2 linked regions of the Rhodopirellula bahusiensis genome follow. The protein of the gene in region 1 binds, or shares a complex with, the protein of each later gene. Links are inferred from orthologs where the notes say so. Each region holds a gene or a part of one and is shown in the gene's direction. Other genes may lie near its edges. The genes, in order: carB and carA.

What was found.
Region 2: the proteins of carB (region 1) and carA are in contact, whole or in part, in a solved structure (PDB 1KEE), measured with the Escherichia coli proteins. The link is inferred for Rhodopirellula bahusiensis from one-to-one orthologs.

Annotation. Positions count from the first base shown.
Region 1 is NZ_NIZW01000019.1:7,733-24,042, reverse strand. The notes cover bases 6,140-9,947. They hold carB (carbamoyl-phosphate synthase large subunit), read left to right. Parts: upstream 6,140-6,495; coding sequence 6,496-9,747; downstream 9,748-9,947. Other genes in these bases: CEE69_RS21900 (SHD1 domain-containing protein), read left to right, coding at 9,864-9,947; CEE69_RS21910 (exonuclease domain-containing protein), read left to right, coding at 6,140-6,257. In the rest of the region: thrS (threonine--tRNA ligase), read right to left, coding at 1-892; CEE69_RS21920 (DUF1553 domain-containing protein), read left to right, coding at 1,144-3,582; CEE69_RS21915 (DUF1501 domain-containing protein), read left to right, coding at 3,644-5,143; more of CEE69_RS21910, read left to right, coding at 5,205-6,139; more of CEE69_RS21900, read left to right, coding at 9,948-11,597; CEE69_RS21895 (four helix bundle protein), read right to left, coding at 11,697-12,068; CEE69_RS21890 (sigma-54-dependent transcriptional regulator), read left to right, coding at 12,386-13,843; CEE69_RS21885 (leucyl aminopeptidase), read left to right, coding at 13,916-15,421; CEE69_RS33740 (DUF1589 domain-containing protein), read left to right, coding at 15,400-15,621; CEE69_RS21880 (DUF1501 domain-containing protein), read right to left, coding at 15,733-16,310. UniProt on the Escherichia coli protein: Large subunit of the glutamine-dependent carbamoyl phosphate synthetase (CPSase).
Region 2 is NZ_NIZW01000009.1:264,672-280,167, reverse strand. The notes cover bases 7,400-10,393. They hold carA (glutamine-hydrolyzing carbamoyl-phosphate synthase small subunit), read left to right. Parts: upstream 7,400-8,310; coding sequence 8,311-9,477; downstream 9,478-10,393. Other genes in these bases: proS (proline--tRNA ligase), read left to right, coding at 9,474-10,393; CEE69_RS13870 (amidohydrolase), read left to right, coding at 7,693-8,052; CEE69_RS13875 (hypothetical protein), read left to right, coding at 7,400-7,667. Outside these bases: CEE69_RS13900 (HAD family hydrolase), read left to right, coding at 1-666; CEE69_RS13895 (alpha-amylase family glycosyl hydrolase), read left to right, coding at 617-2,674; CEE69_RS13890 (sulfatase family protein), read right to left, coding at 2,698-4,215; tRNA preQ1(34) S-adenosylmethionine ribosyltransferase-isomerase QueA, read right to left, coding at 4,307-5,473; redox-regulated ATPase YchF, read left to right, coding at 5,907-6,998; more of CEE69_RS13875, read left to right, coding at 7,086-7,399; more of proS, read left to right, coding at 10,394-10,979; lnt (apolipoprotein N-acyltransferase), read right to left, coding at 11,005-12,831; CEE69_RS13850 (AAA family ATPase), read right to left, coding at 12,924-14,153; CEE69_RS13845 (type II and III secretion system protein family protein), read right to left, coding at 14,248-15,496. UniProt on the Escherichia coli protein: Small subunit of the glutamine-dependent carbamoyl phosphate synthetase (CPSase).

The DNA of each region.
Region 1 (16,310 bases):
GAACACGAGCTCCCTTGGGCAACCACAAACACAAACCTTGGCCGACTTCGGGATTGATCGCGAACAGACCGTGTTGTTTGCCGAGCACGCGGTGATCGCGGCGTTTGGCTTCTTCGATCTGCTCCAGGTAACTGGCCAACTCTTTCTTGTCAAAGAAAGCGGTGCCGTAAACGCGTTGCAACTGACGTCCCGAAGCATCGCCTTTCCAGTACGCACCGGCAACGCTCAGCAGTTTGATCGCTTTGATCATTCCGGCGTGAGGAATGTGAGGTCCGCGGCAAAGGTCGACGAACTCGCCTTGGCGATAGAAGCTGACCGTGGCTTGGTCGCCCAAACCGGTTTCGATGTGTTCGACCTTCAGGTCTTGATCGAGGTCATCGCAAAGCTTGCGGGCTTCATCACGATCCAGCACAAATCGTTCGAACGGCTCTTTGGCTTTGATGATCTTTTTGATTTCCGCTTCAATCTTCGGAAAATCGTCTTCGCTGATTTTCTCCGGCATGTCGAAGTCGTAATAGAAACCACCCGAGGTGGTCGGTCCGAACGCCAGCGAAACGCCTTTGTAGATTCGCATGATCGCGCGAGCCATGACGTGGGCGGCCGAGTGACGCAGCACATCAAGAGCCGATTCGTCACGCGTGGTCAGCAAACGAAGCGGAACCACGTTTTCATCATCGGCGATCTCACCGAGCGGACGGAACGAATCGACAATCGTGCCGTCGACTTCGGCGGCCACGACGCTGCGGGCAAGGCCTTCGCTGATCTCTTTCGCGACGTCCATCGCGGTGGCGTCAGCGGGTTGGGTTTTCAGCGAACCGTCCGGCAATCGGACTTGAACTTCAGCGGCCTGGGACGACGAGGAAGCGGAAGTTGAGGGGGAATCAGAGGACATCAGACAATTTTCTTTCTGAACAAGGATGGGTCGCGAGATACGAAGTCGCGAATCGATTGCCAAGAATAGCGTTTCAGGGGGGGACAATAAAAGTTCAGTTCGAGTTCGCCCTGAGTTTCACGGCCCTTTCATTCAATAGGTCTCTCGGAAGGGGGCATCCTGCGTTCGCCTTCAGTTGCGATCTCACCGGAGGTCGACCAAAATGGAATCCCGCCCTCCAAATTCGCTCCTCACCACCCCCCGCCTCGCGAATGCCTTCGCCCAATTCACCTGTGGGTTTCACCACGGCGAATCCGATCACCGTCGTTTTTGGCGTCATCGCGATCTTTGTCGCTGGGTTTTCGCCCGCCAACGCGGACGAGGTTTCCTTCCAAGAGGACGTGCGTCCGATTCTTTCGAACCACTGTTTCGCTTGTCACGGCCCCGATGAAAACAACAACGCCGCGGGATTCCGTCTGGATATCGAGGGCGAAGCCGACCTGGACGAAGTTTTGGTTCGGATTGAATCCGAGGATTCTGATTCGATCATGCCGCCTCCTGAAATGCACAAACCGCTGAAGCCTGAGCAGGTCGCGGTGCTGAAAAAGTGGATTGACGAGGGTGCCCCTTATGAAGCCCACTGGTCGTTCGTCGCACCAACCAAAACTGAATTGCCCGAATTGGTGAAGGAAGAATGGGACACGCCGATCGACCGCTTCGTGCGATCCAAGATGGAATCCAAGGGGATGATGCCTCGTCCACGAGCCGACCGCCGAACTCTGATCCGTCGCCTGTCGTTGGACCTGACCGGTTTGCCACCAACCGCGGATGAGATCGCTGCCTTTCTGAGTGACGACTCAGAAACCGCCTACCAAGACCTCGTCGATCGGTTGATCGCCAAACCCGCTTTCGGCGAGCACATGGCCCGCTACTGGCTGGACCTAGTACGATTCGCTGACACCAACGGGATGCACCACGATCACTACCGCGAGATGACGCCGTATCGCGACTGGGTGATCCGTTCGTTCAATGAGAATTTGCCTTTCGATCAATTCATCATCGATCAAATCGCCGGCGACCTGCATCCCGACCCCAGCCTCGATCAATTGACCGCATCGGGTTTCAACCGATTGCATTTGATCATTGATCGCGGAACAGCGCTTCCCGAAGAGAGCTTTGTCAAAAACGTCGTCGACCGAGTTTCCGCGGTGGGCACGGCGTTCATGGGTTTGACGCTGCAGTGCGCGGTTTGTCACGACCACAAATACGACCCGATCTCGCAGAAAGACTTTTATTCGCTGTACGCGTTCTTCAACAACTTTGATGGCGGTCCCGAAACCGGTGGACGAGGTGGCAGCGATTTCCGACGTGGGCTTCAACCGCCGTACATCGAACTTCCATCGGATGAGCAAGCACAAACGCTGACTCGCCTGAACGATGAGATTGCTCGATTGCAAACGAAGGCGAAAGAGACTCCGGCCGATCCGGAGACTTCACCCGAAGAACTCAAGAAGCTGCAAAAGCAGACCCAAGCAGAAATCGCGAAACTGAACGAAGAACGTGATGCCGTTTTGGTGAACGTTCCCGCAACCTTGGTCATGAAGGAACGTGCGGAGATCCGTCCGGCTCACATTCTGATTCGTGGTGCTTACGACGCACCCGGTGAAGTCGTTGCCCGTGACACGCCATCGTTCTTGCCTCCGATGCCAAAGACCAACGATCCCGATGCCCCCAAAACCCGAATGGACTTGGCTGAGTGGATGGTTGATCCATCCAACCCGCTGACCGCCCGCGTCGCCGTCAATCGTTTTTGGCAGCAACTGTTCGGTGTCGGATTGGTGAAGACATCGGAAGACTTTGGTGCCCAAGGCCAACTGCCATCGCATCCGAAACTGCTTGACCATCTCGCCATCGAGTTCATCAATTCCGGCTGGGATGTGCAAGGTTTGATGCGTCTGATCGTCAACAGCCAAACGTACCAGCAATCTTCGGTCGCACCTTCTGATGCCTTCGTCGCCGACCCACAGAACCGATTGCTTGCTCGCGGTTCCCGCTATCGACTCGATGCTGAAGTGATTCGCGATCAGGTGCTTTCGGTCTGCGGTCTGCTCAGTCCCACCATGTACGGGCAGAGTGTCAAACCGCCGCAACCGGAAGGATTGTGGAAGATCGTCGCGATGCCGAGTTCTTACCCCAATCGTTACGTTGCTGACTCGGGTGAGAAAACCGTTCGGCGAAGCGTCTACACGTTTTGGAAACGTGGTTTGCCTCCACCGCAAATGACGATCTTCGACGCGCCCAATCGTGACAGTTGCATTGCCAGGCGAGAAAGAACCAACACGCCGCTGCAAGCTCTCATGCTGATGAACGAACCGCAGTTCTTCAGCGCGTCCACGACACTCGCCAAACGATTGCTTGACGATCCTTCCTTGAACTCGGATGACGGCGATCAAAAACGTTTGGCCGCCGCCTACGAAGCCATCACTTCGCGTCCGCCCAACGGCGACGTTCGCGAATCGTTGTCGCGTTCGCTGGAAGGTTTCCAGGCGCTGTACGAGTCACAACCCGCCGAGGCAACCGCCCTCGTGCAACGATGCACGGATCCAGCCGTCCAATCGGTATCCACCGCCCCCGAGCAAATCCGCTTGGCCGCGTGGACGATGGTGGTCCACTCCGTTTTGAATTTGGATTGCGTTCGGACCCGGGAGTGACTTGACCCTCCCAACCGCTATCCAACCCGCCGAATTCGCCCGCCATTGAATCGACCTCGCCATGAACACTTCCCAAAACGCTGCTCTTCAAACGCTCGCCAACCTATCGGGTCGACGTCAGTTCTTGCAGCATTCCGGCATGGGGCTGGGTGCGGCTGCCCTGGGTTCGATCGTCGCCCGGGCGCAGGCCAACGAAGCCAGCTCGGTGGACCAATCCGCCGCGGCGGAATGGAAGACCGGCGAAACGGCGGGGCTGCACTTTCCCGGCAAAGCCAAACGGGTGATTTTCCTGTTCATGGCGGGCGCCCCCAGCCAAATGGATTTGTTCGATTACAAACCCGAGCTCGCCAAGCAGTTCAAACAACCCTTGCCGCCCAGCGTCAGCAACGGGCAACGGGTCACCGCGATGACTCGCGGCAAAGAGCAAATCATTGCCCCAACCATGTTCGAGTTCTCGCGACATGGCGAAAACGGAATCCACCTGAGCGAACTGCTGCCTCACCTCGGCACGGTGATGGATGACATTTGCCTGATTCGGTCCACTCACACCGACGCGATCAATCACGATCCCGGAAAAACGCTGTTCTGCACCGGATCCGAAATCCCTGGCAAAGCGAGCTTGGGATCGTGGCTGAGCTACGGCCTCGGTCGCATGAACGAAAACCTGCCCGACTTCATCGTTCTCAACTCCGCGTTTTGGAGCGGTGACAAAGCCAACATCCAAGCTCTCTACAGTCGACTGTGGGGATCTGGTTACCTGCCGTCGAAGCATCAAGGCGTTTCGTTCCAGCCCTCCGGCGATCCGGTTTTGTTCCTTTCCAATCCAGAAGGCGTGAACCGAGAAAGCCGGCAAAAGATGCTGGACCTGGTCACGGATCTCAATCGCCAACACATGCACCAAAGCGGCGACCCAGAGATCCTCACAACGATCGCTCAACAAGAGATGGCGTTTCGCATGCAGGCGTCGGTGCCCGAGCTGACCGACTTGAGCCAAGAGACCGAAGACACCCTGGCGATGTACGGCCCGGAAGTCCAAAAGAGCGGCTCGTTTGCACGCAACTGCTTGATGGCACGCCGAATGGTCGAGCGTGATGTGCGGTTCATTCAATTGTTTCATCGCGGATGGGATCACCACTCGCATTTGCCCAAGAAAATTCGCGGGCAAGCCTACGACATTGACCAACCCTGCGCCGCACTGATTCGCGATTTGCGGCAACGTGGACTGCTCGATGACACGCTGGTCGTTTTCGCCGGCGAGTTCGGACGCACGACGTACTGCCAAGGCAAACTGACGCACAAGGATTACGGTCGCGATCACCATCCGCGTTGCTTCACGACTTGGATGGCCGGCGGCGGTGTCAAAGGCGGCATCGCTCACGGAGTCACCGACGACTTCAGTTACAACGTGGTCGAAAACCCGGTTCACGTCCGCGACTTCAACGCAACGATCCTGCATCAGTTGGGAATCGATCACGAACGTCTGACGTTCCCATTCTTGGGTCTGGACCAGCGTTTGACCGGCGTGGAAGAAGCCCACGTCATCCACGACATTCTGGCCTGATGCATCAGCCTGTTACGCGGAGGGTTTGACAAGTCAAAGCGAGCCGACTTAGAACTGCTTCATGGATTTCACCGCGATCGATTTTGAGACGGCAACGCGTCGTTCGGACAGTGCCTGCCAACTGGCGGCGGTTCGCGTTCGCGGCGGAGAGATCGTTGACTCAGCAAGCTGGCTCATTCGCCCGCGGCCCTTTGACTTCTCGCCTGCCAACATTCAGATCCACGGCATCACTCCGGGAATGGTGCGTGACGAATCCGAGTTCGGTGATTTGTGGCCGGAGATCCAATCCAGGCTGGGTGATGATTGCCTGATTGCTCACAACGCCAGCTTTGATCTTGGCGTCTTGATGGCTTGCCTGGAATCGCATGATCATCCCGTTCCGGACATGCAATACAGTTGCACGCGAGCGATCGCCCGGCGGACTTGGCCCCAGCAACCTCGGTTTGGTCTGAAACCACTATCGGACTGGCTGGGCATCCGATTCCGTCACCACGACGCACTCGAAGATTCCATCGCTTGTGCCAAGATCGCTTTGGCCGCGGCAGAAGATTCCGGAGCGAGCACTCTGGAAGCGCTGGAAACAAAACTCTCGCTCTCTCGGGGCAGTGCCGGTGCCTGGGGTAAAAAAGGGCCGACGGCCAGGCGTGCCTCGACCCGGCGAAAATCTTCGCCACGCCGCGCATCGACACGAACTTCCGAAGTCGCGATCGCGGGTTCGACGATGGCGACCGCAACCATGTCGAACACTTCGGTCTCAACCGCACCACCGCGGCCCTGCGGGATCAGCGACAGCGGGGTGGATCTGCAGCGATTGATGATTCGGGCTGATTTCATTCGCCCCCTGGAAGGACGAAAAGTCGTCTTCACCGGCGTGCTGACGAAACTGCAGCGGGAGGAAGCCGAAATCCTGACCTCGCGATGCGGCGGGAAGTGCCAATCCAGCGTTTCGCGAAAAACGGACTTGGTCGTCGTCGGCGAGCTCGATTCTAGGACCGTCAATGCGGGCCGAACGATGAGCTCCAAGGAGGCCACCGCTCGGCAGTTGGCGGATGAGGGAGCTGCCGTGAAAATCATGACGGAGCAGGAGTTTTTGGAAATGATCATCGCGATGTGAACATTCCTCCTACCGATGAATTTCCCGCCAATCCGGGGCCGCAAGGTGAATCCGGCCAAGAGTTCTCGGCGAATCGATTTTGATCTGATTCACGGTCCTCTGCGCCGAGGGCAAACCGTGTTATCCTTCCCGAAATTTTCACGGCAGGCGTCGTTGATTCCGGGCCCCCGCAGCCAGCGGGCTCTCAACAGAATCGCCAGCCATTCGAGACCCTCCGTCCTTTTTCGGGATCGTTTCCGTGCCGCGTCGCGACGACATCAAGAAGATTCTGCTCATTGGTAGTGGCCCGATTGTGATCGGCCAAGCTTGCGAATTTGATTACTCCGGAACGCAGGCTTGCAAAGCGTTGCGTGAAGAGGGTTATGAAGTCGTGCTGGTCAACAGCAACCCAGCGACGATCATGACCGATCCGGCGACTGCTGACTCGACTTACATCGAACCGCTGACTTGGCAGATGGTCGAAAAGGTCATCGCCAAAGAACGCCCCGATGCGCTGCTGCCGACTCTGGGCGGCCAAACGGGTCTGAACGTTGCGATGGACTTGGACGCCAACGGCGTGCTGGAGAAATACGGCGTCGAAATGATCGCCGCCAACGCCAAGGTGATCGCGAAAGCGGAAGAGCGAGAACAGTTCAAACAGGCGATGGACAAAATCGGCCTGGGCGTCTGCAAGGGCTTCACCGTCCGCACACTCGAGGACGCTCGCAAAGCGCTCGCGGAGGTCGGCTTGCCAGCCGTCGTGCGACCTTCGTTCACGATGGGCGGCAGCGGTTCAGCGATTGCCTACAACAAAGACGACTTCGACTCGTTGGTGCAAAACGGGTTGGACCAATCGCCCGTGACGGAAGTCCTGATCGAAGAATCGATCATTGGCTGGAAAGAGTACGAGATGGAAGTCATGCGTGACCGCGACGACAACGTCGTGATCATCTGCGCCATCGAGAACTTTGACCCGATGGGAGTTCACACCGGTGACTCGATCACGGTCGCCCCCGCTCAAACGCTCTCTGACAAAGAATACCAACGGATGCGTGATGCATCTTTGGCTGTCATCCGCGAGATCGGTGTCGAGACCGGCGGCAGTAACATTCAATTCGCGATCGAGCCTGGCACGGGCCGAATGATCGTGATTGAAATGAACCCGCGAGTCAGCCGCAGCTCGGCCTTGGCCAGCAAAGCGACTGGATTCCCCATCGCGAAAATCGCGGCCAAGTTGGCTGTTGGATATCGCTTGTGGGAACTTCCCAACGACATCACGCAAAAAACGAAAGCCTGCTTCGAGCCGACAATTGATTACGTCGTCACCAAGATGCCTCGTTTCGCGTTCGAGAAATTCCCAGAAGCCGACGCGACGCTGACCACGCAAATGAAGTCGGTCGGCGAAACCATGTCGATCGGTCGGACGTTCCAAGAATCGTTCCAGAAGGCCCTGCGTGGTCTGGAAGTCGGTGCGTTTGGATTCGGCAGCGACCCGAAAGACCTTTGGGGAACGGAAGATCAACCCAGCCGCGACGACATCCGCGCGAAGCTTTCGACTCCTGGTTCAGAGCGAATTTTCTACATCCGCTACGCATTCAAAGATGGAATGACCGCGGCCGAAATTCACAAGCTGACGAACATCGATCCTTGGTTCTTGGACCACCTGCAACAACTGATCGAGACCGAAGACAACCTTCGCGCCATTGGAAAACTGGATGCGATCGACGCGGACACCATGCGAGACGCCAAGCGTCGCGGTTTCTCCGATCGCCAGATCGCGACAATCACGTCGAAAAACGAATCGCAAGTCCGAGCCAAACGCTTGGAAATGGGCATTCGCCCGGTCTACAAAAGTGTTGATACGTGTGCGGCCGAATTCGAAGCCTTCACACCGTATTACTACAGCACTTACGAAACCGAAAACGAAGCACCAGCCAAGGGCGATAAGAAACGCGTCGTGATCTTGGGTGGTGGCCCCAACCGAATCGGCCAGGGCATCGAGTTCGATTATTGCTGCTGCCACGCGTCGTTCGCCCTGCAAGACATGGGCATCGAATCGATCATGGTCAACAGCAACCCGGAAACGGTCAGCACGGACTATGACACATCGGACATCTTGTTCTTCGAACCGTTGACGATCGAGGACGTCCTGAACATCTGCGACGCGATGCAGCCCGACGGTGTGATCGTTCAGTTCGGCGGACAAACCCCGCTCAACTTGGCTCGCGGATTGGAACAAGCCGGCGTGCCGATTATCGGTACCAGCGTCGACACAATCGACACCGCCGAAGATCGCGAATTGTTCAGCAGCCTGATCGACGAACTGGGCCTGCGTCAGCCGCCATCGGGCATCGCTCGCAACATGGACGAAGCTCGTGTGGAGGCCAAACGCATCGGCTATCCCGCGCTTGTCCGACCGAGTTTCGTGCTTGGCGGCCGCGCGATGGAAATCTGCTACGACCATTCCCAGTTCGCTCGCTACGTCGCCGAAGCGTTCATCGTCGCCGACGGACAACCTGTCCTGATTGACCGGTTCCTTGAAGACGCAACCGAAGTCGACGTCGACGCGATCAGCGATGGCAACGATTGCGTGATCATGGGAATCATGGAGCACATCGAAGAAGCCGGTGTTCACTCCGGCGACTCGGCTTGCTGCATCCCGCCGTTCAGCCTGACTCAACCTGTCCTCGCCGAAATTCGCGATGCGACTCGCAAACTGGCCGCGCGTTTGAACGTTGTCGGTCTGATGAACATCCAGTTCGCCGTCAAAATGGAAGGCAATCAGCCGACCCTCTATATCCTCGAAGTGAACCCTCGCGCCAGCCGCACCGTGCCGTTCGTCGCCAAAGCAACTGGCGTCCCCGTCGCAAACATCGCGACGAAGGTCATGGCCGGTCAAACTCTGAAAGAACTGAACGTCACGGAAGAACCGATTCCGCGTCACGTTTCGATCAAAGAAAGCGTGTTGCCGTTCCGGAAATTCGCCGGCGTCGACATCGTGCTTGGCCCCGAAATGCGAAGCACGGGCGAAGTCATGGGTGTCAGCGAATTGTTCTCAATCGCGTTTGCCAAAAGCCAACTGGCCGCCGGAACCGTGTTGCCTGAGTCGGGCAAGATCTTCTTGTCACTGTCCGCCAACCACAAAGAGTCGGCTGAATCACTCGGCAAGTCGTTGATCGAACTAGGGTTTGAACTCTTGGCGACCGAAGGGACAGCGGTACGGTTGGAAGCGAGCGGCATCGCCGTGACTCGGGTCAAGAAGCTTTCCGAGGGTCATCCCAACCTGATCGACTACCTCAAAAACGATGACGTGCAATTGATCTTGAACACGCCGTCTGGCAAGGGTGCTCGGACCGACGAAGGCAAGATCCGCGCCGCTGGTGTTCAGCACGGAGTGCCGTGTATCACGACTTTGGCAGCCGCCGAAGCCGCCGTGCGAGCGATGGTTGCGATGCGAGAGACTCCGATGGAAGTCGAATCGCTGCAACGTCGTTACGCACAAAACGTCTGAATCGAAATGTGAACGTTTCAGGAAACAGTCGCCCAACTACGGCTGTTTCCGTTCACAGACGATGCTTCGAGCCATTAATATGGGGGTCCCTCTCCATTCATCCAGGCGACGAAGAAATGATGCATCGATTCTGTGTTTCGTTGGCAACCTTGATCGGCACGCTGCTGTGTGGCGTATCGCTACTCGTTTCATCGCAGACCGCTTTGCCGGTCTTTGCCGCTGATCCAGTTGGTTTCAGCGATCAAGTTGGCGAGTCGGTCACGTACAAGATCAACATTCAGATCGGCATCGGCAAAGACGCTGGCAAGTACCCGGGCACGTTGACTTATCACGTCAAATCAGCCACGCCGGAATTGATTCAGCTGAACGTGACCGGCAACCTAGAAGGCACGCACTCTCGCTCGTCCTCCTTCTTTCGCAGCAGCAACGAATCGTCTCTGCCGACGCTTGAATCGGTGTCTTGCCGCGGAGCATTGCTCGGCATCACACCGCTCGGCGAAGTGGAAGTGGCCCAACGAGATGAGATGATGGGTTTGCTGCTTGGCACGATCGGCCAACTTGCGATCGCACCACTGCCGCCGCCGAACGCTGCTCCCGTGAACGCTCGAGCCGCAGACAAAGGTGCTGATGTCGCAGTGTCGTGGAATGCATCCGACACGACCACGATCGCCCGAATCAGCAGCCCCTTCGGAATGATACCCTCGTTCTCAAGTCGATCTGGAATCAACAGCAAAAAGCTCTCCATCGCAACCGAGAAGTGGAAGTACGTCGCTCATCCAGCCGTCCGAAACCGGATGAAGATCGACCACCAATACGAGTTATCCGCTCCTGAATCCGATCCGCCAATGAAGATGCAAGGCGAGGGCATTGCGTTCTTCAACATGGACGATGGCTTCTACGAACAACTGCAGATCAACCGCGTGTTGTTCCAAATCGAAGATGGAGTCGAGATCAAGGTCCCTATTTCGATCTCTCTGGTTCGCGAGACCCAGCAGGAACGCGACGCCAAGATCGCGGCGGCAAAGGAAGCCGCACTCAAACGCACGCGTCCATTCACCGATGCCGAACGCAAGCAATGGGTCCAAGCTCTCGCTCCCGGATCTTCCTCCGTGACTGCTCACCGCGCGATGTCAGAACTCAATTTTAGAAATCAACGCGAAGACCCTGTGCTTGCGCAGGCACTGCTTAAACGAGCCGAGATCTCCAGAGACAGCATGAAGTCTCACTACTATTCGGCTGCGGCACGTTACGACGAGTCTCTCAAGCAGATGGCGGAAGACCGTCGTGATTACAGCCGTGGAGTCGGGACGGTGAAACGAACCGGGAACCCAGTCACCACGGCCAGCCGCTTGGTTGTCGGCCAGATCCTGGCAAAATCACGCGAGCGGTTCAGCGGTTTCGAAGCGGTGGAAGTGAAAGAGATCCACGAGCGCAACGAAGTCTCGGTCCAGTCCGTTGGTGGACACGGCCGCGTCGAACGCGTCAACGTCTCGATGTTGCGATACCCACCCGACACGGTCGAGCAGCCTGTCGACACACGGCCCGCCCCACGAACTCGGCGTGTGGCTCCGAAACCCAAGGTTGTGGTGAATGAACCGGAAGAGATGGAAGAAGCTAATTCCGAATCTGAAATGGATGCGATCCGAACTTGGACGGACAAAACCGGGAAGTTCAAAATCGAGGCGTCGTTCTTAGCGGTCACGGACGGCAAGCTCCGCCTGAAATCCGCCGACAACAAAACCATCGAAGTCCCGCTGGCAGCACTCTCAGAAAAAGACGCAGACCTCGCCGAACGATTCCAAAAAGAATCCGAAGCCGCCGCCAATCCATTCCAAGTCGTAGCAGAATGACTCGCCGATTTAGGCCCAATGGTCAGGACGCCCGCTGTGAAGGCAATTGAAAAAGTTAAATTGACAATTGTAAATTTTAAATTGTTGGTTGAAGGGCAGCTACTTCGGGTTTTGGAGATTTGCCTTTGCCGTCACAACAGATTTCCCAATGATGTTGCACAGTTGGATGCACTCATCGAGAAGCGGTTTGATGCGGTCATCGGAAAGCATCTCCGACTTCAAAATTAGCTTGACCCAAGTTCGCGATTCACGAAGTTCCTTCAACGCGATCCCCAGCTTGTGAACAAAGTCCTTCTTGCTTTCAGCGGCACACGCTTCGGCATAGTTGGGTGCGGGCGAAGTGCCACTTCGCACCAGCTGGCCAGCGATGTGCCGCCCCAGGCGGGTCTCCGGCAACGCTTCGACCAATTTCCCGACGCGTGTCGCAAAATCCAGTAGCCGATCTTCCAAATCTTCACCACGCTGATCCATTGGGTCGCTCGCCGGCAGGAGACCAATCAAATTTACAATTTCCAATTGTCAATTTAACTTTTTCAATGACCGCAATCGGCAAGCAAAGCCATCTTCAATTTGCGTGCTGCCTCTCGCGTCTCATGGGAAGACTCCTCCGGAGTCATTGCTGCGAACTCGCCCCGGATGGGGCGTCATCAGTAGCTCGGGGTGGAAGCCCCGAGAACCGGTTTCGGAGACATGGTTCCCAGGGAACTTGACTGGCATAGAATCTAGGGCTCGCGACCGCGAAATGGGGTCGTTTTTCGTCAGCCCTTCTCGTCATCCGTCTGATTTGAATGACTTCCGATCTCACTGCCGCCACCGATTCTCCCGCCGAACCGCCGGATCGTTCGAAGTACCGTCTGTTGGTGGTCGACAATGAAGCTGCCCACGCACGAGCGATGACGGAGAGTCTGGAGAAGGTCGGCTACGTTTGCGAAGTCGCAACCAGCGGTCCCGATGCGGCCGCCCTGATCCAGCGAGAAACGTTCGACATCATCATCACGGACATGGTGATGAACGACGTCGACGGAATGAAAATCCTGGCTCTCGCCAATGAACGATTGCCGGAATGCGAAGTCGTCATGGTGACTGGGCACGCGACGGTGCCGATTGCCGTGGAAGCGATGCAGTTGGGCGCGTTCAATTTCCTCGAGAAACCAATCACGCCGAGTCGCCTGCGAGCCATCGTCGAGAAGGCCGCCGAGAACGTCGAACTGCGGCGTACGAACACCGAGTTGATGCAACGGCTCGACGAGCGATTCGGTTTCGAAGGCATCATCTACACCAGCAAAAAAATGCAGACGGTCATCGATCGTTTGCGACGCATCGCAGCCACCGACGCGACCGTGCTGATCACCGGTGAGTCTGGGACGGGCAAAGAAATGGTGGCTCAAGCCATCCACCAAAATAGCCCTCGCAAAAACAAACGCATCGTCGCACTCAACACTCGAGCTGTTTCTGAGAACTTGGTTGAAAGCGAACTGTTCGGCCATGTCAAAGGATCGTTCACCGACGCTGTCTCCGACCGAGAAGGTGCGTTCGAATACGCCAACGGTGGCTCGCTGTTTCTTGACGAAGTCGGCGACATGCCGATGAGCACCCAGATCAAGCTGCTGCGAGTGCTGGAAGAAAGCCAAATCACTCGCGTCGGTGGGAACAAGTCGATCAAGGTCAACGTTCGTTTGATCTCGGCCACCAACCGGCCACTCGAAGAAATGATCGACGCGGGAACATTCCGAAACGACCTTTACTTTCGACTCAAGGTCGTGACGATCGAGTTGCCGCCGTTGCGGGAACGCCGTGACGATGTGATCGCGCTGATGGACCATTTTCGCAAAATGTTCTTGCGGCGGCATGGCAAATCGTCTGCCCATTTCACTCCCGCGGTGACCAAGAAATTCTTTGCGTACGATTGGCCCGGCAACATCCGCCAGCTTCGAAACTTTGTCGAAACGATGGTGGTGCTGGACACCGACGGGTCGCTCGACGAAGACGATTTGCCGCCGGAGTTGATCGACGACGCACCTCAAGAGGGCGAAGAGTCGCAAGGCCCCGCTTTGATCGAAGGCAACATGAATTTCGTCGGCAGGCCGCTGGCTGAAATTGAACGCTGGGCGATCGAAGAGACGCTGAAGCTAACCGGCAACAATCGCGAAGAAGCAGCCAAAATCCTTCAAATCGGCGCTCGAACGCTCTATCGCCGACTCGACCAATACAAAAAAGATGAAGACGAAGCGGAAGCCAAATCGTAGACCTTCGTCTCGACAATTCACCGCTTCTCGACCAGCAACTTCCTGTCCTTTCAATCGCCACCGGATCCAAGAATGCAACCTTTGCCTTTCCCTTCGTTGACCCTGACCGCCGAAGCCAAACTCGACCTCGCCAAAGCAGGCGTGCTGGTCCTCGGCGTCGAACCGGCCAGCGATGCAGCGGAATCATCCGACGGCAAAGCAACCGCGAAATGCGTTGCCATCTCGGCGTTGCCGGAATCACTCGCCAAGACCGTTCAAAACGCGTGCGACTCCGGCGAAGTGAATGGCAAACCGGGTGAGCTGACCAGCTTCGCAACCGGCGACGCTCAAACACCATGGATCGTGCTTGCTGGTCTGGGCGCAAGCGACAAACGAACTCGCGGTGCCGCGATTGAACTGGGTGCCGCCGTGATTCGCAGTTTGGTCAGCAAACCTCGCCAGCAGATCACGTTCGCATTGGGCGATGGAGTCGCCGCCGACAACCACGACGCCGTCGTCGCCGGTGCGGTCTCCGGGTGCGAAGGCCAACACCTGTATCAACGCGAACCATCTGTCTCGGTTCCCGACGCGATCGCGTTCGTTGGTTACTCAGCCGAAGCCGTTTCGCGAGGCGAAAAGCTTGGCCAATCGATCAACCACACACGGCGTCTGGTTAACGAGCCACCGTCGATCATGAACCCAACCGGCTTCGCTCAATACGCTGAAAAGATCGCCAGCGATTGCGGACTGAAGTGCGAAGTCTGGGATGAGAAAAAACTGGAAGCTGAAAATTGCCGAGCCATCTTGGCGGTCGGTCGAGCATCCACCAGCCCACCGCGTTTGGTGATGCTGCGTCACGACGGCGGTGGCGATGAAGCCCCGCTCGTGATCGTCGGCAAAGGCGTCACGTTCGATTCCGGTGGATTGTCACTCAAACCCAGCGACGGGATGGTCGACATGAAGTGCGACATGGCGGGTGCCGCGACCGTCGTTGGTGTGATGAACGCACTTGCGAAACTGAAGGTGCCACGCAACGTCATCGGACTGTGTGGGCTCGCTGAAAACATGGTCAGTGGCGACAGCTACAAACTCGGCGACGTGATCGAAACCCGCAGCGGCAAGACTATCGAGATCCTCAACACCGACGCCGAAGGTCGCGTCGTATTGGCTGACACCCTGGACGTTGCCGTGCAACAAAACCCCCAAGCGATTGTTGACCTCGCCACGCTCACCGGTGCTTGCATGGTTGCCCTCGGAATCGACGTGGCCGGGTTGATGACCAACGACCAAGCCCTTTGCGACGCGGTTCAAAGTGCTGCGGAATCCGAGTGCGAACCTGTTTGGCAATTGCCGATGTTCTCGCTGTACGACGACAAAGTCAAAAGCAAAGTGGCCGACATCAAGAACGTCGGCGAAGGTCGCTGGGGCGGCGCGATCACCGCCGCGAAATTCCTGGAGAACTTTGTCGCCGACGTCCCTTGGGTTCACATCGACATCGCTGGCCCAGCCTTCGTTGACTCGCCCAAGCCTCATCGTGACGCAGGTGCCACCGGCGTGATGGTACGAAGCCTCGTCCGCTGGATCGAAAACGCATCGTAAGCAGCCATCGAGCCTACCCCGTAGCCGGATTCGCCAAGAATTCGGTTCACGATGCTCGTAGGCCATGTCTCACATGGCACCCACGCCGATGCTTTGGAACAAAGCGAGGCGTCATCGAACCGCTTTCGCGAGAACAACGTTCACCGACCAAGAACGATCGCCAGGTGAAACCTGGCCTACAGCAGTTTCGCGTTGCATAACGCGAATTTTCGCGGGACCGAAAGACTTAGCGGTGCGGCGCAAGCCGCCCGGTGAGAAACCGGAGGGCTCTCGCCCTTCCGCGACTTCCTTTCACGCATTCCGCTGCCCTATCAAGCAATCAACGACTCGATCACCTTGCCGCCGAACTGGCTGAGCTGCTTGAATCGGCCGGCGTGATAGTACGTCAGCTTGTTGTCATCGAGCCCCAACAACCGCAGCAACGTGACATGGAAGTCGCGAACGGGCCGCACCTCTTCGACCGCCGTCATCCCAGTCTCATCGGTTGCGCCGATCGTGTGCCCCGCGTTGACGCCTCCGCCGGCCATCCAAATCGTCATCGCGTTGGCGTTGTGATCGCGTCCGTACGCGGTCCCGCCGCGGACGCCGTTGTCGGGTGAGCGTCCGAATTCGCCACACCACACGACCAAGGTGCTCTCGAGCAATCCGCGTTGCTTCAAATCTTGAATCAAGGCTGCAATCGGTTGGTCGACACCTCGCACCAAATTCCCGTGAGCCCGTTCGATGTAATCATGGCTGTCCCAGGTTCCGTTGTACAACTGGACGAATCGCACCCCCTTCTCGACCATCTTGCGAGCCAACAAACACTTGCGTCCAAAAGCATCGGTGGCATCGTTCCCGATCCCATACATAGCGAACGTTTCCTTCGTCTCGCCGGAAAGGTCCATTG
Region 2 (15,496 bases), on another replicon or contig:
GACCTCACGCCTGACCTTTCATGGCGTAAACAGATCAAGCACCACTGGCAACCGAAGCTGGTTCACGACGTGCTTGATGAAGTGCCCGGTTTGTTTTTGCAAAAGGACAAGGATCAATCCGAATTTAAGATCAGCTACCGGATCGACCCGGAAGCATCGCCGTCCGTTGCACAAATTCGCAAAATGCTTCGTTCGGCCGGACTTCGTGTGAAAGTCGTGTTGTCGCTGGGATCGTTTTTAGACATCATCCCGCTCCGCGGCGGCAGCGAACTGTCGTTGCGACACCTCGCTTATCGCTGGGGGTTTGAACCCGAGCGTTTGCTGGTCGCGGGAGACTGCGGCAATGACGAAGGCATGCTGAAGGGTGGCACATTAGGCGTCGTCGTCGGGAACTACAGTCCCGAACTCGACAAGCTGCGTCGATTGCCACGGATTTACTTCGCTGAAGGGCACCACGCTCGTGGGATCATGGAAGGAATCGAGTATTACGATTTCCTCAACCACATCCGAATTCCGAACGATCGGATCGAGCACGAGCCCGGGAAGCACCGGACGAGCGAAACGGCGGGTGAGGAAACGAATGAACAACATGACGAACAATCCGCAGGCGACATGAATGACGACCGCAACCAACGTCAATCTTCTGAAACCGCCACTGCCTCCTGATCCAGCCCCCGCTCCAGCAAAGAACATGAACGCAATGCTCACCAACGCGCTGATGCACGCGGTTCGCAACGGCGTGAAGGATTCGCGGGCGCAGAGTGCGTTGAATCGTTTGCTGCCGAAATTGGAATCGTTTTGGGAAGTCGAAAACGTTTCCCAGCAAGAAGCCGACGAAATTCAGATGCGAATCGTCCAGCACTGGGACGACCTGTTTGGTTACCTGGTGCACCTGTACGGCGACCAATGGGATTTCTTTTACCACCTCGAACAAATCCTGCACACGATCATTCGCGGCTGGCGGATGCGCCCCGAGCCGTTGAAGCAGGACGACGAAAATCGCATCAACAATCCGGAGTGGTATCAATCTGAGAAGCTGGTCGGCGGAGCCCTCTACGTTGATTTGTTCAGCGAAAATCTCGGCGAGTTGCGAAAGCAGATCCCGTATTTTCAAGATCTCGGGCTGAGCTACCTTCACCTGATGCCGCTATTCGCGGTGCGACCAGGCAACAACGACGGCGGCTATGCGATCAGCAACTACCGCAGCGTGGATCCTCGAGTCGGAACGATCGACGATCTGCGGTTGTTGGCGGACGATCTGCGCGAGGCTGGAATTCTTTTGGTGCTCGACTTTGTATTCAATCACACCGCCGACGATCACTACTGGGCCCAACAAGCTCAGTCGGGAAATGAGGAATACCAAAAGTACTACTTCATCTTTCCTGATCGCGAAGTGCCGGATCAGTACGAGCGGACGCTTCGTGAAATCTTCCCGACCGTTCGCCGTGGGAACTTCACGTGGCACGATGGGATGCAGCAATGGGTCTGGACGACGTTCAATAGCTTCCAGTGGGATTTGAATTATCGAAACCCGGAAGTCTTCCGAGCGATGTTGTCGGAGATGTTGTTCATTGCCAACACGGGTGTCGATCTGTTGCGTCTGGATGCGGTCGCTTTCATTTGGAAACAAATGGGAACGAACTGCGAAAACCTTCCCGAAGCCCACACGTTGATTCGAGCATTCAACTCGTGCGTTCGAATCGCAGCACCCGGTTTGGTGTTCAAGAGCGAAGCGATTGTGCATCCCGATGATGTGGTGCGTTACATCAGTCACAAAGAATGCCAAACGTCGTACAACCCGACGCTGATGGCGTTGATGTGGGAGTCGCTGGCCACGCGAGACACCAAGTTGCTGCGAAGATCTTTGGCCCGACGCCATAAATTGCCGGAGCGAACGACGTGGGTGAACTACCTGCGTTGTCACGACGACATCGGTTGGACTTTCGATGACGCGGACGCTGCGGCGGTTGGAATCGAAGCTTTTGGGCATCGCCAATTCCTCAATGCGTTTTACACCGGTCAGTTCGAAGGCTCTTTCGCGCGAGGTGTGCCATTCCAGCACAACCCCGACAACGGCGACATGCGGATCAGCGGGACGCTCGCATCATTGGCGGGTTTGGAGCAAGCCATCGAGGCTGAAAGCGACGATTTGAAAGAACTGGCGATTCGCCGCATTCTGTTGCTCAACGCGATGATGCTCAGTGTCGGCGGGATTCCGTTGGTGTACTTGGGAGAAGAGTGGGGAGCACTGAACGACTACGATTTCGTCAAAGATCCCGCGAAAGCCGGCGACACCCGTTGGGTTCACCGTCCCAAAATGCAGTGGAAGTTCCTCGACGAACTTGGTGATGACGGTTCCATTCGCGGTCGCATTTATCGATCGATTCGCAAGCTGATCGCGATTCGAAAAATGACGCCAGCGTTTGGTGGTTTGGACATGGAGCTGTTGGTGCTCGAGTCGCCTCACCTGCTCGGCTACGTTCGTCAACACGAAGGCAACCGTGTCATCGTCGTCGCGAACTTTTGTGAGCACTCGCAAGAGATCGACAGCAACCGACTGCGGACGGCTGGCATGGGTCGCTTCTTCGAAGATCTCTACTCGGGGCAAACGATCACCACATCGCATCCGTTGACGTTGGGCCCGTACGAATTCATGTGGCTGCACCGCGTCTGATCAAATCGATTCAGCCAACTGGCTCAGTAGTCCTGGCCGGTGAGGCTTTCTAGCACCGATTGTTGCCAGGTCTGCAGTTGATCGGTCAGGCTTTGGGCGATCTCAGGCTGGTCGGCGAGCACGTTCTCGGTCTCAGTCGGATCTGTACGCATCTCAAAGAGTTGTTTGGAGCCATCCGCGGAGACAACTAGTTTGAAGCGATCGTCCAGGATCACGCGGTTGCCGCCGAAGTCTTGCGGCTCAATCTTCGGGTGATGGAAATTGACAAAGTTTCGCGTTGCATTGCCCCGCATCAATTTCACCAGCGGCGTGGTGCCTCGCTGGGCTTCCTCGGGCAGGTAAGGATCCCGCTGGGATTCTCGGCGGTGGTCGAAGCTCCAGAAACAAATCGGTTGATTGCGTTGTTTCATCTTGCCATCCAGCAGTGGAACCAGACTGATGCCATCGAGTGGTCGTTGCGGCACCGCGACGCCCGCGAGTTCACAGAGCGTTGGCAGGATGTCGGTTGTGACTGATGGAACCTGCGAAGTGGTCGGCTGGCGGATTTTGGCCGGCCATTCGATCAATCCTGGTACGCGGATTCCGCCGTCATACAGGTCCGATTTTTGGCCACGCAGTGGCGAAGTGACGATTCCATCACCGGATGTGCCGTTGTCGCCGCAGTACCACAACATGGTATTGTCACGAAGTTGATTCGCGGCCAACCACTGACGTAGGGTTCCAATTGAACGATCCATTGCAGTGATTTCTGCATAGCGTTCGCGGAGAACATCGCCGAGTGGTCGCCGGACTGGCAACCCGGTTTTGTTGGAGGTCAGGCGTGTCATTTGGTCGGAATATTGGCTGGGCAGTTCGTCGTACAGTGCCAAGTCTTTTGGCAAGCCGCTGTAGGGCTCATGCGGTGATCCATACCAGATCACGAGAAAGAATGGTTCGTCACTTGGGACCGTTTGAAGGTATTCAATCGCTCGATCAACCAGCAATTCGGAGCTCTCGCCCTGGAACTGCTGAGGTGCGCCACCGTTGTGCGACAGCCAAGGGTTGAGCTCGAAGAAGTTGTCGTGTGACAACCACTCGTCGAAGCCGAACGCTCCTGGGTTCGTCGGTGAGGAGGCTTTGACCGGTCCGAGGTGCCACTTGCCGAAGTGGGCGGTGTGGTAGCTCGCTTGTTTCAACAAGCTGGCAACACCGATCTCTTCGGGACGAATCGAATAGTTTGGCGTGAACGTTCCGTAGCGGTTTGGATGCCGTCCGGTGATGACGCTGCCTCTTGTTGGCGAGCACGTCGGATGGGCGGCATAAAAGCGATCCAGTCGCAGTCCGGTCGCCGCCATTTGGTCCAGGATCGGTGTCTGCAAGTGTGGATGGCCGTTGTATCCGGTCTCGTCCCATCCGTGATCGTCGCCCATCAGCAGAATGACGTTCGGTCGATCTGCTGCGGAAACGTTGCCACTCCAATTGCCGAGCACCATCGCGCTCACGATGGCAGCAAGCAACAAGAAGTGGATGACGATTGTCCGAGAGATCTGGAAGGAAGGCATCGATGGTGGCTCCGGGGCAAGACAGACGAAGGGAGGATACGAATGTAACCGTTTCCTCACGCGTATGCCCGCGTCGCTCTGCCACCTTCGGTCACACGATCAGCATCGCGTCGCCGTAGCTGAAGAAGCGGTATTCGTTCGCGATCGCTTCTTTGTATGCACGGCGAATCAAGTCGTGACCGGCGAACGCGCTGACCAAAACCAACAGCGAACTTTTGGGCAGGTGAAAGTTCGTCATCAATGCATCGACCACGCCAAACCGATAAGGCGGCTTGATGAAGATATCCGTCGCGCCAGTCCAGGTTTCCGCGACACCGCGGCCATTCGTTTCGTCTCGCTGAGCCACGCAGCTTTCCAGCACGCGAACGCTGGTTGTGCCCACGGCAACGCAGCGACCACCACCGCTCCGACGATCGTTGATTATTTCCACCGCGTCGTCTTCGATTCGGCCCCACTCTTCGTGCATTCGGTGCTGGTCGATGTCATCGACTTCGATCGGCCGGAAAGTGCCGATGCCGACATGCAACGTGACTTCGGCCATTGCAGTTTGCCCCTTCGCGATCTCACCCATCAGTTGTTTTGTGAAGTGCAGTCCGGCGGTTGGAGCCGCGACGCTTCCTGCATCTTCGGGTTTGCTGCTGGCGAAAACGGTTTGGTAATTTGTCACGTCCGCATCGACCATGTGTCCGTCGCGAATGTACGGCGGGATGGGAATGCGGCCGTAGCGATCCAGCCATTTGCCTGGTTCGATCGCCTGCGAAGGTCCTTCGAAGAAATCGTTCGGAACCGGTTGAACGAGCAAGTGGCCTTCGTCGTCGCGTCCGATCACCATCAGCTCGCCACCCGCTCTCGCGTCGCGGTCATCCAGCGTGATTGTTTCTCCGGTTTGCAGCGTGCCACGAGTCTTGGTCAGTAGCTCCCAGACGCCGGTCGCTCGATCGGACCGCAAGAACAGCCCCTGCCAGCGACCTCCCGTTTTGGTGCGTCTGCCAAACAATCGAGCCGGAACGACTCGCGAATTGTTCATCACCATCACATCTTCCGCTCGAAGCAATTCTGGAAGGTCCCGAACATGGTGATGTTCGATCTCACCCGATGCCCGATCGATCACCATCAGCCGAGCGTCGACTCGGTTTGGCAAAGGCTCCTGTGCGATCAGTTCGCGAGGCAGTTCGTAGTCGTAGAGATCCAGGGATGGCATGCGGAAAGACGCGTACGGACGGAGGAAAAGTGTCGGAAACAATCGATCGACCAGCATAGGGACGTTCGGCGATTGTCGCGAGCACAGCTTCCGGGAACACCTTCTAGGAACACCGCATCTTCCAGGAACGCTGCATCGGTTCGCGGCCTCCGTCCAGGTTGAGATGAAGGATTCACCCAGGATCGGGGTTCAGGCAATGCGGTGCCATCGCAGGCGGCATCCGCGACAGAGGAAGCTGATTTGCTAATTGTAAAAGGAATGGGGCATCCAGTTTTGTCCGCGGTGTACCGGTCAGCGTACCGGTCAGCTCGCCATGGCGGGCGACGAAAGTGATTGGCAAAGTGATCCGCAGTCGTCGAGAGTCTTTGCATCCTTCCGCGTCGTCTCGACGAATCGGCTTGGAATCGCCATAACAGTGGCCGTTGCGAAAACCGCTGAGTCATGGCGGCCCGTCTCCCACCTTTCTTTCCCCATTCTTTCAGGCAACTCGATGGAAGCCGGAATCGTCGGCTTGCCCAATGTCGGCAAAAGCACCCTTTTCAACGCTCTGACGTCCAGCGTCGCGGCTCAAAGTGCCAACTACCCGTTCTGCACGATCGAGCCCAACGAAGGGATCGTCAGTGTTCCCGATGCGCGTCTGCATCGGATCACTGATTTCATCAAGCCTCAAAAGGTCATTCCTTCGGCACTGAAGCTGGTTGATATCGCCGGCATCGTCAAAGGTGCCGCCGAGGGCGAAGGCTTGGGCAACAAGTTCCTCAGTCACATCCGACAAGTCGACGCGATCATGCAAGTCGTGCGTTGCTTCGAGGATCCCGATGTGATTCACGTCAGTGGTCAAGTCAATCCGATCGCGGATATCGACACGATCGAAACGGAACTCGTGTTGGCTGATATGCAAACGCTCGAGAACGCGTTGGGCAAGGCACAGCGAACAGCTCGCAGTGGTGACAAAGAAGCCAAGCTTCGAGTGGCTGCGATCGAGAAATGCAACGCTCACTTGGAAAGCGAGCAACCATTGCGGACTTTGGAGTTGCCAGAAGCGGAACAAAACGCGATCAGCAGCTATGGCTTGATGACCGCCAAACCAATTCTGTACATCGCCAATGTCGACGAAAACGATCTGAACGGCGAACACGAATTGGTCGCCAAGGTTCGCGAGCACGCGGCCAAGACCGGTGCTTCGGTGGCCTGTGTTTGTGCCAAGCTGGAAGCCGAGATCGCGGAACTGGACGAAGAAGATCGCGATGAGATGTTGGCGGACGTGGGCTTGGAAGAACCATCGCTCAACATCATTGCCCGCGAAGCGTACCGCACCCTTGGGTTGCAGAGCTTTTTCACGGCTGGTGAAACAGAAGTCCGCGCTTGGCCGGTTCGAATTGGATCCACGGCTCCACAAGCTGCCGGCGTGATTCACAGTGATTTCGAACGCGGGTTCATCCGAGCCGAGATCTACCAGTTGCCTGAGTTGGAAGAATACACGACCGAGAAAGACATTCGCCAAGCCGGTAAACTCCGTGTGGAAGGCAAATCGTATGTGATGCAGGACGGTGACATCTGTCACTTCTTGTTCAACGTTTGATTGTCGTTCCGGCATCAAGTCAGCGATCGAAATCCGAGTCGCTGTTTGGCCCACGCTCCCACCGCCATCCCTCCTACTGACGGTTCTATGAACAAAATGTTGATTCCAATTCTCTTCGCAATCGGCACGGCGTTGTTTTGGGGCTGCTATGGCCCAACCATCGGCAACGCTCAGGCTCCTCGGGTCAACGGCGCACCGCTGTGGTCACCGTTCAAGCCCTACGTATTCATTGGCATCGCTTACTTGGTCATCGCGATCATTGGCGGGCTGGCAATGATGGGTGTCAAAGGCGACTCGTTTAACTTCTCTGGAGAGCACTTTGCGACCGTCAAATGGGGGTTTCTTGCGGGGTGCTTGGGAGCCTTTGGAGCTCTTTGTTTGACCACGGCGATGATGACCAGCAAAGGTAACGCGTTGCTGGTGATGCCGATCGTGTTCGGCGGTGCTGTGTCGGTCACGGCTCTGGTGTCAATCCTCAAGTTGGGCGGGCATGTGCAGATCAGTCCTCTGCTTTGGGTCGGAATGGCGTTGACCGTCGTTGGTGTTGTGATCGTGGCAATGAACACGCCGCACGGGCATGCTCCTGCCAAACCAGCGACGGATTCGAGTCAGCCTGCGGAACCGCACGCGGCGACACCAGTCGAATCCGACGACACGCAAGCGTCCTAGTTTCTGACCTGGAATGATGAGCGACATGAATCCGCCCAGTGATCCACTCTCGGTCTGTCGAGCGATCGACGCCGAGCTGACTCACGTCTGGATGATCCGGACGTTCCTCAAGCACGCCGATGAAGCGGAAGAGGACGAGGATCTGCGAGAGGTCGTTAGAGATCTGTACGATTTCATCTTGGCGGTCGGTCCGGTGACGGAAGAAACCGACACCAAGGCGTACATGAAAATGGCCAAGAAGAAGCTCCGGCGCCTTCGTGGTGCCACGGAACTCTACGAGGCGATTCAGCCCGAAGTCAGCGGCCACACCAATTTTTCGATGGCTGCGAAGTCGTTGCGACTGGCGGTGGATCGAATCATTGCGTTGGTCCAATCCCCACAATAAATCGCCCGCCTTTCCCAGGCTCTCGCGAAGCGTTTTCAGTCGCCGGATGGCCGTCAATCTGCTCGTGATCGATCGGGCGATCTGCCGACGCTCAGTTGGAACAGCGAGATCTCTCCTACAGGCGGAAAAACCCCGCGAAATCCGAGGGAATCGGCGCGAACGCACGCCCGGGGGACTGGAAGGAAAACGATTCGACAGCGATAACAGGATTCCAAGCCGAAGGTCTCCAATTTTTTCCGCGACTCCCACTGTGCATTGATGAGCTCACCTGCCAAAGCTGCCAAACTCGCTCTCGAAGACGGCACCGTCTACACCGGAACCAGCCTCGGGGCAGAAGGCGAAACGACTGGAGAAGTCGTCTTCAACACCTCGATGACCGGGTACCAAGAAATCCTGACTGATCCCAGCTACTGCGGTCAGTTGGTGACAATGACTTATCCCGAAATGGGCAACTACGGGATCAACTCGATCGACCTCGAAAACCGCGGCACATCGCTGGCCGGATTCATCATCCGCAACGAAAGCCGTCTGCACAGCAACTATCGCTCGGAAGGATCGCTGAGCGACTACCTTAAATCGCAGGGAGTCGTTGGTCTGGCGGGCATCGACACGCGAGCCTTGGTGCGTCGGATTCGCAGCGAAGGTGCCATGCGAGGCGTCTTGTCGACGACTGATTTGGACGACGCATCATTGGTTGCCAAGGCAAAGGCGTCGCAAGGTTTGGTCGGTCGTGACTTGGTCAAAGAAGTCATGCCAACTCAATTGGAAAAGTGGACCAACGAACTCGACGATTGGACCATTCGCGAAATTCGCGAAGCGGCCAAGGAAGCGTCGCTGGGCGATGAAAGCCGGCCGCATGTTGTCTGCATGGACTTCGGCATGAAGTGGAACATTCCACGCCACCTGCGTTCACGCGGCAATCGAGTCACGATCGTGCCGGGCAACACACCCGCCGACGACATTTTGAAGATGGATCCCGACGGCGTCTTCCTTTCCAACGGTCCTGGCGACCCCGAACCGTTGACCTACGCTCACAAGACGATCGGTGAATTGCTCGGTCAAGTTCCTGTGTTTGGAATTTGCCTCGGTCATCAGTTGTTGTCCGTCGCTTGTGGTGCCAAAACCTTCAAACTGAAGTTCGGTCACCGCGGTGCCAACCAACCCGTTATCGATTTGGAAACGGGCAAGGTTGAGATCACCAGCCAGAACCACGGTTTCGCGGTCGACGACCAAGGTTTGCCGGACTGCTTGGAAGTCACTCATCGCAACCTCAACGATGATACGATCGCGGGTGTGCGTCACAAAGACACCGGTGCCTTTGCGGTTCAATATCACCCCGAGGCCGCTGCGGGCCCTCACGATAGCCATTACTTGTTCTCGCGATTCCAAGAACAACTGAACGAGAAGTGCGGGGTGAACGCATGAGCAAAGGCCCCAGGACAGCCATCAGCCCAACTCGCGAAGAGAATTATCCCGAGTGGTACCAACAAGTCATTCGGGCAGCCGACCTAGCTGAGAATTCGCCAGTTCGCGGTTGCATGGTGATCAAACCCTGGGGCTACCAGCTTTGGGAAAACGTCCAGCGTGCTTTGGACGACATGTTCAAAGCCACGGGACACCAGAACGCTTACTTCCCATTGTTCATTCCGATGAGCTTCCTTGAAAAGGAAGCTGAACACGTCGAAGGATTCGCGAAAGAGTGCGCGGTCGTTACGCACCATCGCCTCGAACCGGATCCCGACGGTGGTTTGCGTCCTGCAGGCAAACTCGAAGAACCCCTGATCGTTCGTCCGACCAGCGAAACGATCATCGGTGCAACTTATGCCAAATGGGTACAGAGCTATCGCGATTTGCCGATCCTGATCAACCAATGGGCCAACGTGGTCCGCTGGGAAATGCGGACGCGAATGTTTTTGCGGACGGCGGAGTTCTTGTGGCAAGAAGGCCACACCGTTCACGCGACCGCGGAAGAAGCGATCGAAGAAACCGAGAAGATGGTCGAGGTCTATCGCGACTTTGCCGAGAATTGGATGGCGATGCCTGTCATCGTCGGCAGCAAAACTCCGCTGGAGCGTTTCCCCGGTGCGGTTGAGACGCTGTCGATCGAAGCCATGATGCAAGATCGCAAGGCATTGCAGGCCGGGACAAGCCACTTCCTTGGGCAGAATTTCTCGAAGGCCCAAGAGATCAAATTCCAAAGCGAATCCGGTGACATCGAATACGCTTGGACGACGTCATGGGGCGTCAGCACTCGATTGCTGGGTGCTTTGATCATGACACACAGTGACGATGATGGATTGGTCCTGCCGCCTCGTTTGGCACCGATGCACGTCGTGATTCAGCCGATCTACAAAGATGATTCTCGCGCCGAGGTGATGGAATACGTTCAGTCACTTCGCGATGAATTGGCGGCACAAACGTATGCCAACGCCCCGATTCGTGTCACGATCGATGACCGCGATATTCGTGGTGGCGAGAAGAAGTGGTACCACGTCAAACGCGGCGTGCCGATTCGCTTGGAAGTCGGTCCAAAAGATATCGCAGCGGGAACCGTGTTCTGCGGCATCCGGAATCAACCCAAAAGCGTTGGCATCGAACGAGCCGAACTCGTTGCAACGATCAGCGACAAGCTGGCAACGTTGCAGCAAGAACTCTTCGATGCGGCGTTGAAGTTGCGGGAAGACAACACGGTCGAACTCAAATCAGAAGCCGAGTTCCGTGACTTCTTTGCCGACAAAGGTGACACCGCCATCACGGGCGGATTCGCTTGGTGCCACTACTGTGATGAGGATTCGCTGCAGCCGTTGTTGAAAGAGCTGAAGGTCACGATTCGCTGTGTCCCTCAAACGAACAACGAAGCCGAAGGCACCTGCTTCTTGACGGGCAAACCAGCTTCACAACGAGCCGTTTTCGCGAAAGCCTATTAAGCTTTTCGTGGCAACGCGGAAGTGGTCAATTTGTTTCGATCCCGTCGGCGATTTCGTATTGGTTTCGCCGACGAGTCAGACGCTCGAACACCATCCACAGCAAGCCACAGATTGTCGCCACGCCCATCAATCCGGCCGGCCAAGCTCCGATGCGAACGTACAAGCTGACTCGTTGGTCTCGTTCGGGTTGAGCGTAGATCACGCCGCTTTGTCCTTTGGGTAAACGCTCCATGATCCGGCCTGACGAATCGATCCAAGCGGTCGGTCCACCGTTGGCTGCGGACAGAACCGGACGCCGACATCCGACGGCTACCAATTGGGCGCACCTCAGATGGTGATCGACCACGGCTGAGTCGTGAAACCAAACGTCGTTGGTCAGTGTCACGATCGCGTCGGGCAGTTTGGGCGTGGCTCGCGAATTCAGCTGGTGCATGTGATTGACCGGAATCCGCTCGACCGCGGTCTCAATGCATAAGTTCGGCAGCAGCGAGATTCCGTCCAGGTCAAATCGTTCGGGCTGCGTGCCTCGATTTAGGCCCAACCCCGGCGGCACCATGTCGCGAATCCATGGCAAGCTGTGCACCAGTGGGATCGTTTCTCCAAACAAGACCAAATGGTTCTTGGAGTACGTCCCTGACATCTTGCTCGATGAATCCACCCATACGACGCCGCTGTATTGGCTTGGACGGTCCGCATACTGAACAAGACCGCAACCGCCGATGATCGACGGAGGATCTTCGCTCGCCAGGGTCGAGCTGGCGGCCATCGCGTATTGAATGCTTTGGGCTCGGTTCAGAAACTCAACTTGGTTGCTTTCCACGGCGAAACGAAGTTGTTCGGGCTGCAACGCGGGCAACGACGGGGTTTGCATGAAGTCAGGGACGACCAAGTCAGGACCCGTGGACATCCAAGGCATGCCTCCCGAGAACATTGATTCCGGCCAAACGACGGCGGTGAGTTCGGACTCCGACTTCGCTGCCGCGTCGATCGCCAACTGAGCGTAGGCGGCGAAGATCTCTTGCTCCCTTGCAACGTCCTGTTCGTAGACCGTCAGCTCGTTACCGCCAAGCAAGGCGATGGTTTTGCCGGTTGGCTCGGTGGCGACATTCATCGTCATCGCACCGTAGGCCAGTGTGGCAACCAACAATCCGCCAGCGATCGCGAGAGATGTTCCGGGTGATTCGAACGTGACGGGATTTCTTCGGACGACCCAGCGGTTCAGCGCTTCATGCATTGCGACGTTGACGCACACGATTACAAAGCTGACCGCATAGGTTCCACCCAGATCCGCAATCTGAATCAGCATCGGCATATCCGCGAGCGAGTGACCCAGCATCAGCACCGATATTCCGGTGAAGAAATAGTTGCGGATCCATTCCAGCCCGACCCAGGTCACCGCGGCAACAAGGCAGATTGGAATCTTGCTTTGTAGCGGTGACGGATACGCCCGCCCAGTCGACGAATGCCAACGGCGTAGCAGCGCGACAAACAGAAGCGGGTAGATCGCCAGGTAGGCTGACAAAGCGATCCAAGGCAGGAACATCAGCGGGTGGGCGTATCGCAGTCCCTGAAGACTGATCAACCAATAAGCAAGCGACGCAACGTAGAGTGTTCGCTTCCAAGGTGAACTCGAATCAACCTCCGAAATCGCCAGCAGCGGAACGAGGGCGATGAACACCAACGGACCGATCGCGAGCGGTGGCCCAGATAGCCACAGCACCACTGCGAAAGCAGTCGACGCCGCGAGTAGCCACCTCGCCGAGGCGGTAATCGGAGTCGGTTGATTTGGCGACGGTTGCTTGGATGCGACGTCCGACGCGGGATTGTCGGACGAAGAGATGGGTTCGCTCAACGGAGAAGCTCAAATTCGCGGGGCGATTGTTTTCCCCGTGAAATACCAGCCCAACCGCGGGGCGACAACCCGTTACGCTTTTCCGAGGCTCGTTAAGCCTTGGCTGTGCCGGGCCAGAATCGTTTCCAGCGGCTTTCGTTGCCGGCGTGGTCTTCGCCTCCGGCTCCTTCTTCCGTTGCCACTCCGGCTTCCCGGTGGGTCAATCGATACGCAACGTCCCGGAAAGCCTGGGTCAAGGCTGCCTTCGGGGCTTGCGTGATCAACGGCACACCGTTGTTGCGGACTTCGACCATCGTTCGGTAGTCGTTGGGAAGCAAAGCAAAGATCTCTCGTCCGAGAGTTTCCTTTGCTTTCTTCAGGCTGATTTGTCCGGCGTCCAAACCAGCTCGGTTGACGATGATTTCCACGCGGTCGGCCAAGCCTTCCGTCTCGTCGAAGCTCATCATCAATCGAACCACGTTGCGAAGGCATGGCAAGTCCAACTGAGTGACCAACAACACCTTCGATGCGGATTCGATGGCGATCATGTCCAAAGCGTTGTAGGTCTTGGACAGATCGACAATCAGGTGCGTGAACGAAGCTTTCAACAAACCGACCACCTTGCGGAGGCTCTCGGCGTCAATCGATTCGAGGTCGTGCAACTCGACCGGTCGCGGCAACAAGTACAAACCGCTGGAGTGCTTCGTCAAAGACTTCTTGAGCAGTTGGATGTCCAACCGACCAATGTTTTGAACCACGTCGGCGAGTGTGTAGTCGGGAATCGCATCCAAGAAGACATCGGCGTCGCCAAGTGCCAAATCGAGGTCCAGCAAAGCGACGCTGTTTCGGCTTTCTTCCGCCAGCACACAACCCAAGTTGACCGCGGTGCTGGTCGTTCCAACGCCACCGGTTGCTCCCGCGATCGCAATCACTTCGCAAGAACGGTTGCGAGTGTCTCCACCACCAAATTTGGTCTGGCTGATTCGGCCGAGAGCGGATGACAGTTCGTCTTCCACCAATGGCAACGTCAGAAATTCGCGAGCCCCAGCGCGAATCGCCTGCAGAATCAATTGTCCGTCGCTGACTGCACTGGTCGCGAGCAGTGCCGTGTCAGGTGTCTCACGAGTGATCCGCTCGATCAGTTTGATCGCGGTGGTTGAATCCGTGTCCAATGAAATGACGCCGACGTCCGGAGTCGTTTGATCAACGATGTCAGGGAAGAACTCGTAGCGTGAGCAGTCCGCTTCTAGCCAAACGGTGTCCATCCCCAGAAGCATTGCTTTGAGAGTTTCGCGGGACGAGTCGTTTGGATCGACCAAGGCCAATCGTAGGACGTTACTCATATCAGACAACTTCGATAGACAGAGAAAAGTTTCTTGGGGACAGCCCGTGTTTCATTGGGCGACATGGTGGGGCGTTTCGAGTTCACTCAAACGATCATCGGTATTCCGGTTGGCTGACGATCACACCATCCGCAACCTTTGTTGGTTCAGGACCAGGAATGATTGCATTCGGAGGAAGCAATTCGCCGGCACCAAAACGATTGTTGGCGGGAGGCGTGGTGTTTTGTGCCGTCCGAGGCGGGTAGTAGCCGGATGCGTTCGGCATCGACCGTTGCGGTGCGTTCCGCGAGGCTTGCGGAGTCGACATGGTTGGATCAACGATCTCGCCTTGCGGGTAGGCTTGGCCGGGAACGCCGTTCATGGGTGCCTGGTAGATCGGCGGTTGATGCAACATCGGACCGGATTCGATCGGTGCACCTTGATAGCCACCGTCGATGCCAGGTTGCAGGTTCTCGTTGTAGCAATCGTTGGCCTTCAAGTTGGGCACTTCGATGTGTCCCAAAGCGTAGAGCTCTTTGTCGTCAGGCGAATGTGTGTTCATGCCTGGGCCGCCGCGAGGGACTTCGTGTGGATCCATCGCTTCCACCAATTCAGGCGTTACCATGATCAACAGCTCGATTTCGTTACGAAGCTCTTGCGTTTGACGGAACAGTGATCCGACGTAGGGAAGACTTCCGAAGAAGGGCGTTCGGCTGATGGTTGATTCGGTCCGACTTTGCAGCAAACCGGCCAGAGCGAACGTTTGCCCCGCTTGCATTTCGACGGCTGTTTCGACATATCGAGTCGTGAACGCGGTGACGTTCGTACCGTCGATGGTGACGGCACGCGACGGGTCGGGCTCGCTGACTTCTGGTCGAACTTCCAAACGAATCCGGCCGGGGCCGACGACGAAGGGAAGGAAGTCGATGCTCGTACCATAGTCTTCGTACGAAATTTGAACTTGCCCGTTTTGACCCGGGATGATCGTCGGAATGCGACCACCGACAGTGAATCGGGCCGGACGACCGTGGGTGGCAACAACCGTCGGCTCCGCCAACAGTTTGACCAAGCGTTGTTCTTCCAAAGCGCTGATTACTGCTTCAAAATTGTTGCTCATGTTCAAGCGAACGTTGCTGTTGCTGTTGGTGATCGGGCCGATGGGACCGAGAATCGCTCCGTCATCAGGGAACGTACCCAGTGCGTCCACGTTGAGAAGACCGGAAGGTCCATTGAGCAACGTGAAGCTGTCGTCCAAGACGGCGAGGTCGACGCCCAATTGGCGAAGCTTTGTACGGCTGACTTCCATGATCTTGGTATGCAACAGGACTTGCTGAATGCCGACCACTTGAATGTTGTTGATCACA